2 linked regions of the Hahella chejuensis KCTC 2396 genome follow. The protein of the gene in region 2 interacts with the protein of the main gene of each other region in a pairwise test. Links are inferred from orthologs where the notes say so. Each region holds a gene or a part of one and is shown on either strand. Other genes may lie near its edges.

Region 1 (7,001 bases), 2.1 Mb from region 2 along the record:
CCCCTCCTCTTTATAAGCTATTTTAATTGGTGTTTTTTAAACGTCATCGGCAGTATTTTCATTACAAGGGCTTAAAAAAAGTCGGTTAGACCATTATTATGACCTCGCTTTTTATTAAGCCGACCTTGTATAAAGCCAGAATAAAGGCTGAGAGGCCACTGACGAGCGTCAACCTCCGCCCGCCGGTCCTAACCGGCGCCGGATGCGCCTGACGCCATTGCGCAATCAACGTCAGACCTACTTAGAAGTCGGCCTGTAAACACGACTGGGCGTCTGCGCCCGGTAAACACGTACGCATCACTTTAAGTCGATATAGGAGAGCACCATGACTGACAAGAAAGCGACGTTATCGGTCAATGGTAAAACAATCGAGCTTCCGGTTTATTCCGGCGCCACCGGCCCAGACGTCATAGATGTCAGAGGATTGGTTGAAGAAGGTTTGTTTACCTACGATCCAGGCTTCGTATCAACCGCTGCCTGCGAATCGCAAATCACTTATATAGATGGCGCCAATGGCGTATTACTACACCGTGGGTATCCTATAGAACAGTTGGCCGAAAAGTCCGACTATCTTGAAGTCTGCTACTTACTGATACACGGCGAATTACCCACTGCGGAGCAGGCGGAAGAATTCCGTAGCACGGTAAAAAATCACACCATGATCCACGAGCAGCTGAGAAACTTCTTCAATGGTTTCCGGCGCGACGCTCACCCAATGGCGATCATGTGCGGCGTCGTCGGCGCCCTGTCCGCGTTCTATCATGACACCATGGACTTCTCTGACGAACACCACCGCGAAATTGCGGCATTCCGCCTGATGGCGAAAATGCCGACCTTGGCGGCGATGTGCTACAAGTACTCCACAGGTCAGCCGTTCATGTACCCCAGAAACGATCTGGACTACGCAGGCAACTTCCTGCACATGATGTTCGGCACTCCCTGTGAGCCATATCAGGTTAACCCTGTGGTAGCCAAAGCTATGGACCGCATCTTTGTCCTGCATGCGGACCATGAACAGAACGCATCCACATCAACCGTACGCCTGGCCGGCTCTTCCGGCGCAAACCCCTTCGCATGCATCGCATCAGGTATCGCAGCACTGTGGGGGCCCGCTCACGGCGGCGCCAACGAAGCCGTACTGAACATGCTTCTGGAAATCGGCGACGAATCTCGCATTCCAGAGTTTATTCAACGCGCCAAAGACAAGAGCGACCCATTCCGTCTGATGGGCTTCGGACACCGGGTCTACAAGAACTTCGACCCGCGCGCCAAAGTCATGAAGCAGACTTGCGACGACGTGCTGAAAGAGCTTGGCTGTGAGAACGATCCATTGTTCCGCATCGCACGCGAACTGGAGCGCATCGCCCTGGAAGACCCATACTTCGTAGAGAAGAAACTCTACCCCAACGTGGACTTCTACTCCGGCATCATCCTGCGCGCCGTCGGCATTCCGGTTTCCATGTTCACCGTCATCTTCGCCATGGCGAGAACCATCGGCTGGTTCTCTCACTGGCACGAAATGGTGAGCTCTTCTTACCGAATCGGTCGTCCGCGCCAGCTGTACACCGGACACACCGCCAGAGACTACCCAAGCAAATAGTGTTAGCTTGCCGGTTGACTTGCAAAGGCCGCTTATGCGGCCTTTCTTTATTGGAGCAACCCGCGCACTATTAACCCGTTGGACTTAATCACTCCAGGAAGATAAACATGGAATCAACTGAAACCGCCGCATTAGGAAGAATTTGTTTCATCGGCCTCGGCGTCATGGGATTCCCGATGGCCGGCCATCTCGCCAATAATGGCCACCAGGTCACCGTCTACAACCGCAACGTCGAGAAGTCGGAACGCTGGCTGAAGACCCACACCGGCAAATTCATCCGCAAGCTGCGGGACGCCGCCCAGTGCGATGTCATAATCTCCTGCGTCGGCGACGACAATGACCTGCGCAGCATCTACTTAGGCGAAGAAGGCCTCATTAATCAGTTGCGCAAAGGCTCTCTGATCATTGACCACACCACCGCATCCGCCAGTGTCGCCAAAGAACTATTTGAAACCGCCCAAGAGCGCAACATCGGCTTTCTTGACGCCCCCGTATCCGGCGGACAACAAGGCGCAGAGAACGGCGCCCTGACCATTATGTGTGGAGGCGAAGAAAAAGACTTTGCGAGAGCGCAAGCCCTCTTCAAGCATTACAGCCGCGCTGCGACCCTGATGGGACACGCCGGCAGCGGCCAGCTGACCAAAATGGCCAACCAGATCGCCATTGCAGGATTAGTTCAAGGACTGGCGGAAGCGCTGCATTTTGCAGAGCAAGCCGACCTTGATCCGCTGCAAGTGGTGAACGTCATATCCAAAGGCGCTGCACAGTCCTGGCAAATGGACAACCGTCACAAAACCATGATTGCCGGAGACTACGAGCATGGCTTCGCTGTAGACCTCATGCGCAAGGACTTGTCCATCTGCCTGCGCGAGGCGTCAAACAACAAAGCCCGCCTCCCTATCACTGCTCTTGTCGATCAATTTTACGCCGAAGTGCAATCCATGGGCGGAGGACGCTGGGACACATCCAGCCTGCTCGCGCGACTAAAAAGATAAGTCGGCGCACTCGTTCCAAAGCACCGATTCAGGACGGATCAATAAACAAAAAAAGGGCGGTGATTAAACCGCCCTTTTTTCTTTTCGCACTTACCAGCTATTTGTCTTTAGCCACCCACTTTCCATCTTTATAGAAAGCCGACCAGCCGGTGGGCTTCCCCCCCTTCTCCGACATGACATACTGCTGTTTGGTCTTGCGACTGAAGCGGATAATCGCCGGATTTCCTTCCGGGTCACGGGTAGGCGCCTCCAGCAGGTAGTGGTGCTTAGGATCAATTTCCTTCTTGTGAGGAATTAACTCCTCCACCAGCGGCGCGCGCGTTTCACGATTCTTGGGAAACTTACTCGCCGCCAGGAACAACCCTGAAGCGCCATCGCGCAGCACAAAGATGTCGTCAACCTTGTCGCACGCCAGCTCCGGCATAACCACAGGCTCCATCTTGGGCGGCGCAGGCTCACCATTCTTCAACAGCTTGCGGGTATTGCCGCAGGTCGAGCTGGTGCAGCCAAAGTACTTCCCAAAACGGCCGGTTTTGAGCTGCATCTCAGCCCCGCACTTGTCACACTCAAGTGTCGGCCCATCATAGCCAGCCACTTTGAACTGACCGCCTTCGACTTCATAACCTTCACAGTCTGGATTATTACCGCACACGTGCAGCTTGCGGGTTTCATCAATGACATAGCTATCCATGGCGGTATCGCAGATCGGGCAACGCTTCTTCGCTCGCAGCGCGTTCGCTTCGCCTTCTTCATCGTCCGCACGAATCACTTCGTCGCCAGGAATCAGGTTGATCGTCGTCTTGCAACGTTCTTTCGGCGGCAGCGCATAACCGGAACAACCAAGGAACACGCCGGTGGAAGCAGTGCGTATCTGCATTGGGCGTGAACAGGTCGGACATGCAATTTCCGTCTGCACCGCCTGATTAGCGCGCATGCCGCCTTCCATGTCCGCCTTTTCCAGCTTCTTGGCGAAATCAGAATAGAACGCGTTGAGAACCTGCTTCCAACCCTCGTTGCCAGAAGCGATCTCATCCAGCTGACCTTCCATCTTCGCCGTAAAGCCGTAATCCATCAGGTCCGTAAATGCTTCCGTCAAGCGGTCCGTAACGATATCGCCCATCTTCTCCGCATAGAAACGCCGGTTGGCCAGCTTCACATAACCGCGCTCCTGAATGGTGGAGATGATTGACGCATAAGTGGAAGGACGCCCGATACTCCGCTTCTCCAGCTCTTTAACCAGCGTCGCCTCTGTATAACGCGGCGCGGGTTTGGTGAAGTGCTGAGTTGGCTCCAGCTTATCCAGATCCAACTGATCGTTGACTTCGAACGCCGGCAACTCCGCTTCGTCGTCCTTCTTCGCTTGCGCAGGCAGCACTTTAAGGAAGCCGTCGAACTGCAGAAGTCGACCACGGGTTCTTAGCTCAAAGTCTCCCGCCTGCACCTGAATACTGGTGCTCAGGAAACGCGCATTTTCCATCTGACAGGCCACGAATTGACGCCAAATGAGGTCATACAACTTCTCGGCGTCCTTTTCGAGACCGGAAATCTGATTAGCGCCCACGTTGATATCAGAAGGACGTATCGCCTCGTGCGCTTCCTGCGCCCGCTCTTTACTCACGTATGTTTTCGGGTTGTCAGGCAGATATTTATCGCCAAACTTCTTGCCGATAAATTCACGACAGGCGTTCACCGCGTCTGCAGACAAGTTGGTGGAGTCCGTTCTCATATAGGTGATGTAACCCGCCTCATAAAGACGCTGCGCCAACACCATGGTCTTCTTGACGCTAAACCCTAAACGGGTGCTCGCCGCCTGCTGCAAGGTGGAAGTGATAAACGGCGCCGGCGCCTTGGTGACTGAGGGTTTATCCTCGCGATTAACAACCTTGAACGCCTGAGTCTGCAACAAGGCAGTCAGTTTGTCAGACTGCGCTTTGTTGGTGGGCCGATAATTCTCACCTTTGTACTTGGCGACCTGGAATTTAGCCTGCTGCTTGCTCTTGGAGAGCAACGCATGCAATTCCCAGTACTCTTCCGGCGTAAAGGCGCGAATTTCTCGCTCACGCTCAACAATCAGGCGCACTGCAACCGATTGCACCCGCCCCGCAGACAAACCACGCGCTATCTTGGACCACAACAAGGGCGACACCATGTAGCCGACCACACGATCGAGAAAGCGGCGCGCCTGCTGGGCGTTTACGCGGTTGTAGTCAAGCTGGCCGGGACTTTTGAACGCCTCGGTAATGGCGGATTTTGTGATCTCGTTAAAGACCACGCGACGATAACGGGAGTCATCGCCGCCAATAGATTCTTTAAGATGCCAGGCGATAGCCTCTCCTTCCCGGTCCAAGTCCGTTGCGAGATAGATCTGGTCAGCGCTTTTCGCCAGACGCCTCAGCTCTTCAACGACCTTTTCTTTACCTGGAAGGACTTCATAGCGGGCCGCCCAGTCATTTTCTGGATCAACGCCCATACGAGAGATCAATTGATCCCTGGCTTTACGTTTCTTGATGCTTTCGCGTTCTTCAGCAGGCAGCTTACGCATTTTCGCCGCTTCCGCCGCACGCTCTTTCGGAGATGATGTTTCCTTACCTCCACTGGTCGGCAAATCACGAATATGCCCCACACTGGATTTAACTACATATTCCGAACCAAGATATTTGTTTATGGTTTTTGCCTTTGCAGGGGACTCCACGATTACCAGCGATTTACCCATAGCGGATGGTTCTTTGCTCCTAGTTGAAATAGCCGTCATATATTAGAGGTTGTAGTCGACGGGTCAAGTGATTGCCAGAAAATCTGGTATTTAAAGTAAAAATAGCCGGCCAGGCCCGATTTGTCGGCGTCTATTTAACTCCGATAACTTGCCCTACCCCACAATGTCGTTAACACTTAATAAGAACGACACACAAATTTATAAATGCTTCCGCCGCCTTTTATATGACAACTTTAATCGTCTTGCTCGCTATTTTCATAACCGCCTCAATCATCGTTAGCGGCGTTATGTACTCGCGACAGCAGGCGCTGGCTTATCGTCAAAGCCAACTTAAATCGCTAAAACAAAAATACGAAGAAATTAATTCGCTATTTCAGGTCATCATGCGAGTGGACGATTCCGCCAACATCGCCATCAGCCTCAATCACGCCATGATCGAGATCGCTCAGTCAATGATCAAAATGGACCGCAAGTCGGAAGAGTTGCGCATCCTTTTGGACAACCTGAAGCAAAGGGAGCGCGACCTGAAAACCGGCGCTATTCTACCCCAGGCGCAAAAAACAGTGACTAGCGACGCGGCAATCGGCGCCATTCAACGCTCCCTTTCCGAGTGCCTGCAGAAATTGCAGCGCTTCAAGTTGCGCGGCTCACTGCCCGTCCCTCTATATGAGGAATACAGTCACCACCTGCGAGAAATGGCGCTTGACGTGGAAGTCGGCAGCCAACTGCAAATGGCGGAAAGCCTGGTGGCGCAGAACGACAAGGCAGGCGCAGAGAAGCACTTCAAACACGCTCGCGAGGCGCTTAAGCGCACACGCCTGGAAATCCCTAACAAGAACGACCAGATCAGAGACATTTCCGACAAGATTAAAAATCTGATGCGTGATGGCGAAACCCAGAATCGCTCCCAGGAAACCCAGTAAAAAGTCTTACTTCAATTCCAGACCAACCCGCTTCATCCATAAAAAAAATCCGGAGCCCCTTTACGGAGCGCCGGACTTCATTGCTTCCGACCCAGATCTCACGAGCCGATGCGTCAACGTACTAGATACGCTCCCAAACAGTCGCAATACCTTGACCCAGACCGATACACATGGTGGATACGCCCAGCGTACCGCCCTTGGCGGCCATGACATTCAGCAAGGTAGTGGAGATACGCGCGCCAGAGCAACCCAGAGGGTGACCCAAGGCGATAGCGCCGCCGTTCAGGTTAACTTTCTGGTCGACCACACCCATCAGCTTCAGGTCTTTGATAACTGGCAGAGACTGTGCGGCGAACGCCTCATTCAGCTCCCAGAAGTCAATATCTTCCACTTTCAGGCCTGCGCGCTTAAGCGCTTTCTTAGTCGCCGGCACAGGACCATATCCCATGATGGCGGGATCGCATCCGGCGGTAGCCATGGAACGAATTTTCGCCATTGGCGTCAGACCCAATGCCTGAGCCCGCTCAGCGGACATCAGCAGCATGGCGGAAGCGCCATCCGTCAACTGAGAAGACTGACCCGCTGTCACCGTACCGCTCTTCGGATCAAAAGCAGGACGCAACTGCGCCAGACTTTCGGCCGTGGTTTCAGGACGAATCGTTTCATCATTTTCAATCAACGCAGGGAATCCGTCGTCGTCATGCCCCTGAATGGAGATGATTTCATTACGGAAGCGCCCCTCCAGCGTGGCTTCGTGCGCCAAGCGGTGA
Region 2 (8,271 bases):
TCATGGACGGTGAATCTGCGCAGACATTGGAACTCGATGGAGAGGAAACTTACACCTTCAGTTCTTTGGAAAACTCACCCAAAGCAATCACTGTCACCGCAGTAAATAAAGAAGGCGACAAAAAGACATTCGACATGGTCGTGCGCATTGATACGCCAACTGAGTGGGATTACTACCGTCATGGGGGAATTCTGCAATATGTGGTGCGGGATCTCGCCGGCAAGTCGACTTCCTGAGATAAAGCCACACTCCAATAGCGTTAAGAGCACACCAGGCCGAACGGCTCCGCCGCCACGGCCTGTGTGGGCTTTCGCTTCTCTTACGCGCACCATTTCGAACACTTAATAACCAGTTTAAAAAATATTGATAACTTGATGTTTTTATATCATATTCATACAAGTGTTATTTGCCGCGCCTTTGTGGCCATAGCATTATTCCCTAACGCTGAGACAGGCGGCATGCACGGTTAGGCCCGCCTATTAGGTCCGGGAAGTTTGACTCAAAACCAACACTCAGCATGACCCAGTATGGTGAACATGACCACCAAGAAAACCTCTCCGGAGTTTGAGCGACAGCTGTTTCGCATGGTGCGGGAAGCCAGATGTATAGGGCGCTCTAATGGCGTTTTCAAAGTCGGCCCTGATTTCTCCACTAAACGAATTGAGAATGTCTTGAGCCGGCTGGGATACAGCTTCGCCTCACACCGCTCAGAGAAAGAAGACGGCGTTTACTGGGAGCTTTGTCTGATGGTTCCAGAGATTCTGGAAGAAAGGATCATCCCGGCGCATTTGCGTTCAATGTGACGAGAAGTCGGAAAAGGAGCGAGTACTTCATGGGCGCTAACGCAGCAGCGCACTCTCGCAAAATGGAAAGGGAGTTTTTGAGCTAACTCCTGGTTCAGGCCGACGTCTCCGTCGGCCCACTCCATCGGTAGCGTCGGTTACGCTTGAGAAGATCTCCTGCGCAGCGACAAACCGAGCATGCCCAAACCTAGCAGCGCGAATACTCCCGGCTCGGGAACTTCGCTGGTCTCAGCCGCGTCTTTGTCCTTACCGGCGACTCCTGTGAAAAAGAGTTCGTCCAGACTGTAAGTTTCAAACAGCGCAGCGAAAGAGCCTTCCAGGAATTTGATCGAAGAGAAGCCTTGGTCCAGGGCGAAGCCCCAGAAAGTGCCGCTCAACGTCGGAGCCATTTCTTCGACAACCTTACTGCCGTCCAGCAGCTCAATTTCCATCTTGATGCCGGTCCCCTCTCCTCCGGGGCCGGCCAAGTCCCAAATGCCGCCAAAAGAGCTGGCGCCGCCTTCAAAAGTGAAAACGGTTGGGGAATAGGTGTCGCTAACACGGTCATAGAACTTCCCGCCGCTGACCGTGGAGTGGCTCCATCCTGAAGAAATACTTAGTCCTGAGGTTAACGCGTCCCGGTCGAAACTTTCGACCTCATAGGCTCCTGTTGTTAACGCCCAAGCAGCTTGATCCGTGTAAATGTCTACAATGGCGGCTTGAGCAGACCCTACAAAGGCCACTGCACTACTTGCTAGAAACAATGCATTAATAACCTTGTGCATGGTTACTCCTTATAATTTTGATTTTGGAGTTACCCGAAAGGCACAAAGTATTCCCTGGTATAAAAATATAATAAAAAACATATCGTTATATTTTTAACCAATATAAAAGTATATTTCCTCAGTAAAGTTAATGGACACAGCCTTTAGATATAGGCCTGACAAAATTTAACCAATCTATAATTTCACATTTAAATAACCGCAAAAAAGATATAGGTGTTAAGTAATAGTCCCGATAATTTCGGGAATGGCGCAAATAGACTTTTAGGATTATTTACTAAGGACTATATATAGGAATTTACTCAATCAATCCTTTATAAACGGATAAAAATCCAACAAAGATAATAATATGCCATATATTTTGGCGGAGATTCCCCTCTGTAATACGCCGATTAAACATGCAGTTATTCTCTAATGGGATTTCACGGGAATAGCGAGACAATTATCGTCAACTTTTTTTACACTTGTAGTTTTCACGCTAAAAACAAGTTCCTTTTGTCATTTTACCTGCGATGCTGATCACAAAATCAACACTCAGCCAGGGAAAACCGTTCCGACATTCCCTTCACTGAAGGCCTTGGTGACTGCGACCCGCTGAGAAAACAGATCAGACCATGTCTAGTGCGACTGGGAATCTTCGCAGATTTTCATCCAGCGACTTCATCCGTTCAGGACTGTCGCCCCGGAAATAACAGTAGAGTCTAGGCGTTTTGTCTGCGTTATCTCCGTCCAATTGGTAGGGATTACGCGAAGTTCCCTGGGGGGCGGATAAGTAATCGCTGATAGCGAAAAGATGATGTTGGTTCAGCAGATGTCCCCAAGCGTCGATATCGGTACGCAAATACAGAGGCCCATCGATATTGATAACAGAAGAGTCAAACTCCCGCAGAGGCGAAATGACGCCTAGGCGGGCGACCAGATCATACTGATTGGCGAAGTTTTCAATATAAGGCAGGGCCATTACGCCGCCGCCCATCTCAATGGGCATGTTTACTTTGGCGATGTAAGTCATGGTATTGGCGCAATTAGCGAAGGTGTACACCTCCAATTTCCGGAGCAATTTAATTGCATAAGCGTTAAAGCCTCCCTCATCCATCAGGCCAAACTGATCCGGCGTAAGGTGCGCCAAAGCCAGACGATCAATGAATTCCAAATTCGCCCAGTCATTACATTCCGGGTTGTATTTCAACTTCTGTAGCGCCTTCAGGGCGCGGCTGATCGCCCGCAGAACGTTGGCGGCGATAATGGTTCCCTGAGAGTGGCAGATCAGCACGATGCGCTCCAGCGCAGGATTTTTCATTGCTTCCAGCAATGCTATCGTCGCCTTAACGTCCGGTTCGGTCATGGTCTGCGGAATCTCCAGATCCGGATCGATCTTGAAGCTTTTTCCTACTGCGCATTGAAACAAATCCAAAAGAAACGAGCTGGTCTGGTTATGAATCACCGTCACCGGGCGCTGAAACATCTGACTGATCAGCTGTGAGTTAAGCTCCGCAATGGCCTTGTTGGTCAGAATGCCGTTGAGAAAAAACCAACGCTCGTTGCTGAATGATGTGACGGAATCGAACGGGTCCGCCTGCTGAAAATAGTTACTGGGACGCCAGAATAGATTATTGACGAAGGGCGGAAGAAAGGTGCGCGCCCATTTATTGGGTAAATGTGAATAGGCCGGAACATTGGCGTCCGCCAGAAACCCGAGCGTACGCTTCAAACGCCAAAGGTCGAGGATAGTGTATTCCGACAACTCGCGGTGGGGCGGCGGCCAGCTTGATATCGGGCCAAAAATGGATTGCAGATAGAACGGCGGAAACATCTTCAGCGCACCGCCGACCACCTTCACCAAGTCGCTCCAGGCGTTTTCTTCCGGGAAGGGAATGAAGTTGGGTTCGGTATAGCCGGACTCCTGTTCGGCCTTACTGATTACGGGACTGATCGTTGTCACGGCCATCACACACTCCCTGCGTCTGGTTAAACTGTCTTAAGCGTAGCCCCACTTTGCGGCGGCGCCAAACCGACGCGCGCCGCATTGTCCGCCAACATCCATTATCGGGATCAGAACGGTGATCAGGAATCGCTTATCAAAGACGACTGATCTCTTCCTGGATTTTTTCCAGTCGCTTCTCATTGGACGGATGTGAGCTCAGAAAGCTGGATTCCCCGCCGACTTTCTTCTGCAAAGTCTCGATAGAGCGCTTCATCGCATAGGGATCTTTGCCCAACCGGTGCAGCGATTTCACGGCGTAAGCGTCCGCTTCCAGTTCATCCGACTGGGAAAAGCGCGCATTCACCGCGGCATAAGCGATTTGTCCCAACTGCGACTGGGTCAGTTCACCTACTGTGCCGCCAGCTGAAACCACCGCCTGAAATGCAGCGTCCGTCAGCAGCTTCTCGCGCATCTGTTTGTAGCTGTGTTTGAGTTTGACGTGGCCAATCTCATGTTGCATGACCGCCAGCACCTGGTCGTCGGGCATAACGTCCATCAGGCCGGAGTAGACCCGTACTGTGCCGTCCGCCATGGCGAAAGCGTTGATCTGGTCCGACAGATATACTTTATAGTTGAGCGTCAGTCCGTCCGCGTTTTTAAGATTGCGGGTGATCGCTTCCAGACGCTTGGCGTATTTGCTGCTGGACGGGGCCACTTTATTTTCTTTGTCCATCTTATCCGCCGCCTGCTGGGACACGGATTTCACCTGCTCTTCCGACAGGGTGGTGGCCTGCAGCACGCCCGCTCCCAGCGCCAAAGCGGAATCGGTGTAAGCGCCATTATTGGCGCAACCGGACACCAATCCCAGGCTAAAAATCGGGGCGGCGACTAAAGGCAATAGATGTTTTCGCAACATTCTCAGGCTTCCTCAGCTATGGTTGAACGGACCCGCCGGCAGGCAAGCCCGGAATAAATCATTCGTTCAGATATTCAATTCGTGCGCTAGACGTACATTAGAAGACATGCCGGCGTCGCTGGCAACTTTCCTCTAAGCATCGTCGCCGTGATTTCAGGGTAACTCCCCGATCAATCCGCAACGGTTAAGGTAACTCCCAAACCTGCGGCGAATTCCTGCAGGGCGGACAGCTTGTCCTGCGACAGCTCCGCACTGAGCGTGACGTGTTCGCCATACTGCGCGGTAGCGTTCCGGGCGCCCTGTTGCTCCAGCCATAACCGCAATATCTGCTCATGGCGGAAATCACAGCCCAGACTCACGCTGGCCAGGGTTTCCCGCAGCTGCACCGGCAATTCCTGCATCGCCTGCTGGGCTGCGCCTGAATAGGCTCTCACCAAACCGCCCGCGCCCAGCTTAACGCCGCCGAAATAGCGGATGACGATTACCATGACATCGCCAACGCCCTTATGTTGCAGCACGTTCAAGATCGGCTTTCCCGCCGTGCCGCTGGGTTCGCCATCGTCGGACATGGCCGCGCTCTGGGCGGATTTCGGATTGCCCAACAAATAGGCCCAGCAATGATGGCCGGCGTCGGGATAATCCTGCTTCGCCTGAGCCAGCATCGCCATAGCGGCTTCCCGACTGTCCGCATATCCGGCGCGGGCGATGAAACGGCTTTTTTTCACTTCAGAGACAGTTTCCACTGCCGCCGCCGGGGCAAAGTAAGACATTAATCCTCTCTCGTGTTTTCCAGGTCAGCGCAAATTTCAGGTCAGCGACAAGCCGCCATCGACGGCCAGAGTATGGCCGATCACATAAAGCGAATGGCAATCCGTCAGGTCGCAGGCGTAGCACTCCACGACGTCCCAATTTGGATGCGCGGCCTTGGCGTCTTTTCAGTTGGCGTCGTTTACGCCACAGGCGACCACGCGATTTTCCTCAGGCAACAGTTTTTTCACCACAGCCAGTCCGATACCTTTACTATTAATCAGGCAGCCAAATAGCTTCCTTCTATTTGTCTACAACGCCAGGGCCTGCGCATGTCAGGCCCAGTCTCCCGCAGCTAGCCGCCGCGGCCACTAACGCAATCCGAGCATTCTTTTTATCCATGAGATCATTTCTATGCTGAGTAATAACGAACATCAAGACGCCATTATTGCGCTGCAGGCTGCGATGAAAGAACTCTGGGACGCTTCCTATGCGGAGCTGCTGCAGCGCGCCGGAAGCCATAGCGAAACGGCTGTCACATCGGCTGCCGGAAACCGCTATCTGATAATGATTGATATAGCGCATCCCAATCAACTGGAATGCGCCTTGGAAATCAGCGGATGTCTGGCGATGATGCAAGATGGCGTTGCGGTTAAAAGCCGCACCGGGGCCAGTTTTTACGTCACGCCAGACGACCTCAAAGTCGGCGACTACTTGGTCGCCAACGCGCAGTAGGTGGTCATTTGTCCACGTTTTTCCCGCAACATTTCTATGCAGGAAAAGCCCCCATGGCGCAACAGCGCCATAACGCTATCTTCAGAGTAAAGTGTATTACCATGACGTGAAATCGGCTGTCGGCCCCGCTGTTTCTCCGCACTAAATCCCAACGCAACAGACCCGCCATTGGTCAGTACGCGATATATCTCGCGAATATTCTCTTCAGGGTCCGGCCACCAATCCAGTGTATTGGCGCTGCACACTTTCGTGAACGCCGCGTCATCAAAAGGAATACTTTCTACGGACGCGTTCACCAGCGTCACCCGTCCCGAGGAGATAAGCTTACGATTATGACGCGTCACCTGGGACACCCTGGTCGCCGATGTATCAATGCCAGCGACCCCACCGTTGGTGGTGATATGCGCCATTTCGTGAATGAGTTTTCCAGAGCCGAAGCCAATTTCCAGCACACGATCGGAAGGTCCAATGCACATGGCCTGCTTCATGAACTGATTGAGTTCGTGGTTGGCGTTGTTCATGACGCTGGCGAATATTTCCCCAAGAAATCCCTTCGGATGCCTTAGATGACGGGCGACAAAAGCATCGAAACTCATTGCTTCTCCTTGCGAACGTCCAGCGCTGAATTCGTCTCAGTCCCAGCGGCTATTCCAGGTTGCCTTAGCGGCGGATTGTTTGGCATTCTGACCCACATGCACAATGCAGTTTCCCTATACTGAAGTACGTTTTATATGAAGCATATCGTGGTAATTACAGGCGCCGGAATCAGCGCCGAAAGCGGCATTCAAACTTATCGCGGCGAGAACGGTCTGTGGCGCGAGACTGACTATAACGAAGTCGCCTCGCTGATAGGTTGGCGCAAAGATCGCGAGAAAGTGCTGACCTACTGGAACGCGCAACGCCGCATCATGGCCGCTGCTCAGCCCAACGCGGCGCACTACGCTCTGAGCCGACTGGAGGAATGCTATCTGGTGTCCATCATCACCCAAAATGTGGATGACCTGCACGAGCGCGCCGGTTCCAATCAGGTACTGCATATCCATGGCGAATTGATGAAAAGCCGCAGCTCGGTAAACCCCAAGCTTGTCTATCAGCATGGCGACCGGGACATCAACCTCGGGGACAAGTGTGAAAGAGGCAGCCAGTTACGACCGGACGTAGTCTGGTTTGGCGAACCTGTGCCTCTGTTCTCGCAAGCGCAGAAAATCGTACATAGCGCAGATATCATGCTGGTCGTCGGTACATCCCTGGAGGTGTATCCCGCTGCCTATCTGGTGGAAAAGCGCGTACGCGGCGTCCCTATGTATATTGTCGATCCTAACGCTGATTCAGAGGCGCACGACGCAGAGGTGATAAATGAACCCGCCACCCAGGGCGTAGTCACCTTGGTCGAACAACTACTTGAACAGGCCTGAGCCCCCTATTTTCCTTGATATCCTTATGGTTCAGGTCCTCCTCATCTCTCCATTTTGACCTATATCAGAGCCGCGTCGGACTTGCCACGTACAATACGCCGCTTTCTTGTCAGGCTGTCTTATTTTTGACCGAAGGCGGTCGGCGCCGAATGGCTATGGAGGGAATATGAGCCAAAAAGCAATGAAGTTGTATGATAAAAACGGGCATATCTGCCTTTTCTTGACCGGTCTGGTCGAAGGGGAAGCAATTCCCAGCAATCAATTGGTCATCGTGGACCATGGCGAAGCCGCGCTCTTTGATCCCGGCGGCGAACTGACCTACACGCCGCTTTCCATTGAACTGTCCAAACACATTTCCATCAAGTCGTCCCTGCGTTATGTCTTCGCCTCGCATCAGGACCCGGACATCATCACTTCGTTGCCGCGCTGGCTGATGCATACTGACTGTCAGGTAGTAACCTCACGTCTGTGGGCGCGCTTCCTGCCGCATTTGGTGTCGGAGTTCGTCTCCGGAAAAATGAATAAATCTCTCAGCCACCGTATGGTGGAATTGCCGGACGACGGAGCGCAGATTCCCTTGGGTAAATCCCAGATTCGCGCCGTACCTGCGCACTTTTTACACTCAGTGGGTAACTTTCACTTCTACGATCCGGTCAGCAAAATTTTGTTCTCCGGCGACGTCGGCGCCGCCATGACCCCAGGCTGGGATCATGAACCCGTGCAGGATATGGCCAAGCATATCCCGTTGATGGAAGGCTTCCATAAGCGCTACATGGCTTCCAACAAAGCCTGTCAGGCGTGGGTGAATCAGGTGCGCAAGCTGGATGTGGAAATGATGCTGCCGCAGCACGGCAAACCGTTCTTCGGCAAGGACAAAATCGGCCAGTTCCTGTCCTGGTTCGAAGACCTGAAGTGTGGGGTCGACCTGATGTAGGCGACCCCGCGTCGGCCTGCTATTTCAGCCAGGAAA

The links.
Region 1: the proteins of HCH_RS31050 (region 2) and topA interact in binary tests that used the Escherichia coli proteins (3 or more experiments, as listed by UniProt). The link is inferred for Hahella chejuensis KCTC 2396 from one-to-one orthologs.

Annotation. Positions count from the first base shown.
Region 1 is NC_007645.1:4,885,908-4,892,908, forward strand. The notes cover bases 2,493-5,659. They hold topA (type I DNA topoisomerase), read right to left. Parts: upstream 5,309-5,659; coding sequence 2,693-5,308; downstream 2,493-2,692. Other genes in these bases: HCH_RS21315 (NAD(P)-dependent oxidoreductase), read left to right, coding at 2,493-2,595; HCH_RS21325 (hypothetical protein), read left to right, coding at 5,533-5,659. Also shown: gltA (citrate synthase), read left to right, coding at 326-1,600; more of HCH_RS21315, read left to right, coding at 1,708-2,492; more of HCH_RS21325, read left to right, coding at 5,660-6,231; acetyl-CoA C-acyltransferase FadA, read right to left, coding at 6,353-7,001. UniProt on the Escherichia coli protein: Releases the supercoiling and torsional tension of DNA, which is introduced during the DNA replication and transcription, by transiently cleaving and rejoining one strand of the DNA duplex.
Region 2 is NC_007645.1:6,988,992-6,997,262, forward strand. The notes cover bases 3,375-6,136. They hold HCH_RS31050 (YigZ family protein), read right to left. Parts: upstream 5,175-6,136; coding sequence 4,575-5,174; downstream 3,375-4,574. Other genes in these bases: HCH_RS31040 (hypothetical protein), read right to left, coding at 3,375-3,512; HCH_RS31045 (M48 family metallopeptidase), read right to left, coding at 3,643-4,404; HCH_RS31060 (hypothetical protein), read left to right, coding at 5,566-5,886; HCH_RS31065 (class I SAM-dependent methyltransferase), read right to left, coding at 5,862-6,136. Also shown: aconitate hydratase AcnA, read left to right, coding at 1-236; HCH_RS31030 (hypothetical protein), read left to right, coding at 537-803; HCH_RS31035 (PEP-CTERM sorting domain-containing protein), read right to left, coding at 941-1,567; more of HCH_RS31040, read right to left, coding at 2,172-3,374; more of HCH_RS31065, read right to left, coding at 6,137-6,482; HCH_RS31070 (SIR2 family NAD-dependent protein deacylase), read left to right, coding at 6,618-7,301; HCH_RS31075 (MBL fold metallo-hydrolase), read left to right, coding at 7,468-8,235; HCH_RS31080 (DUF4336 domain-containing protein), read right to left, coding at 8,255-8,271.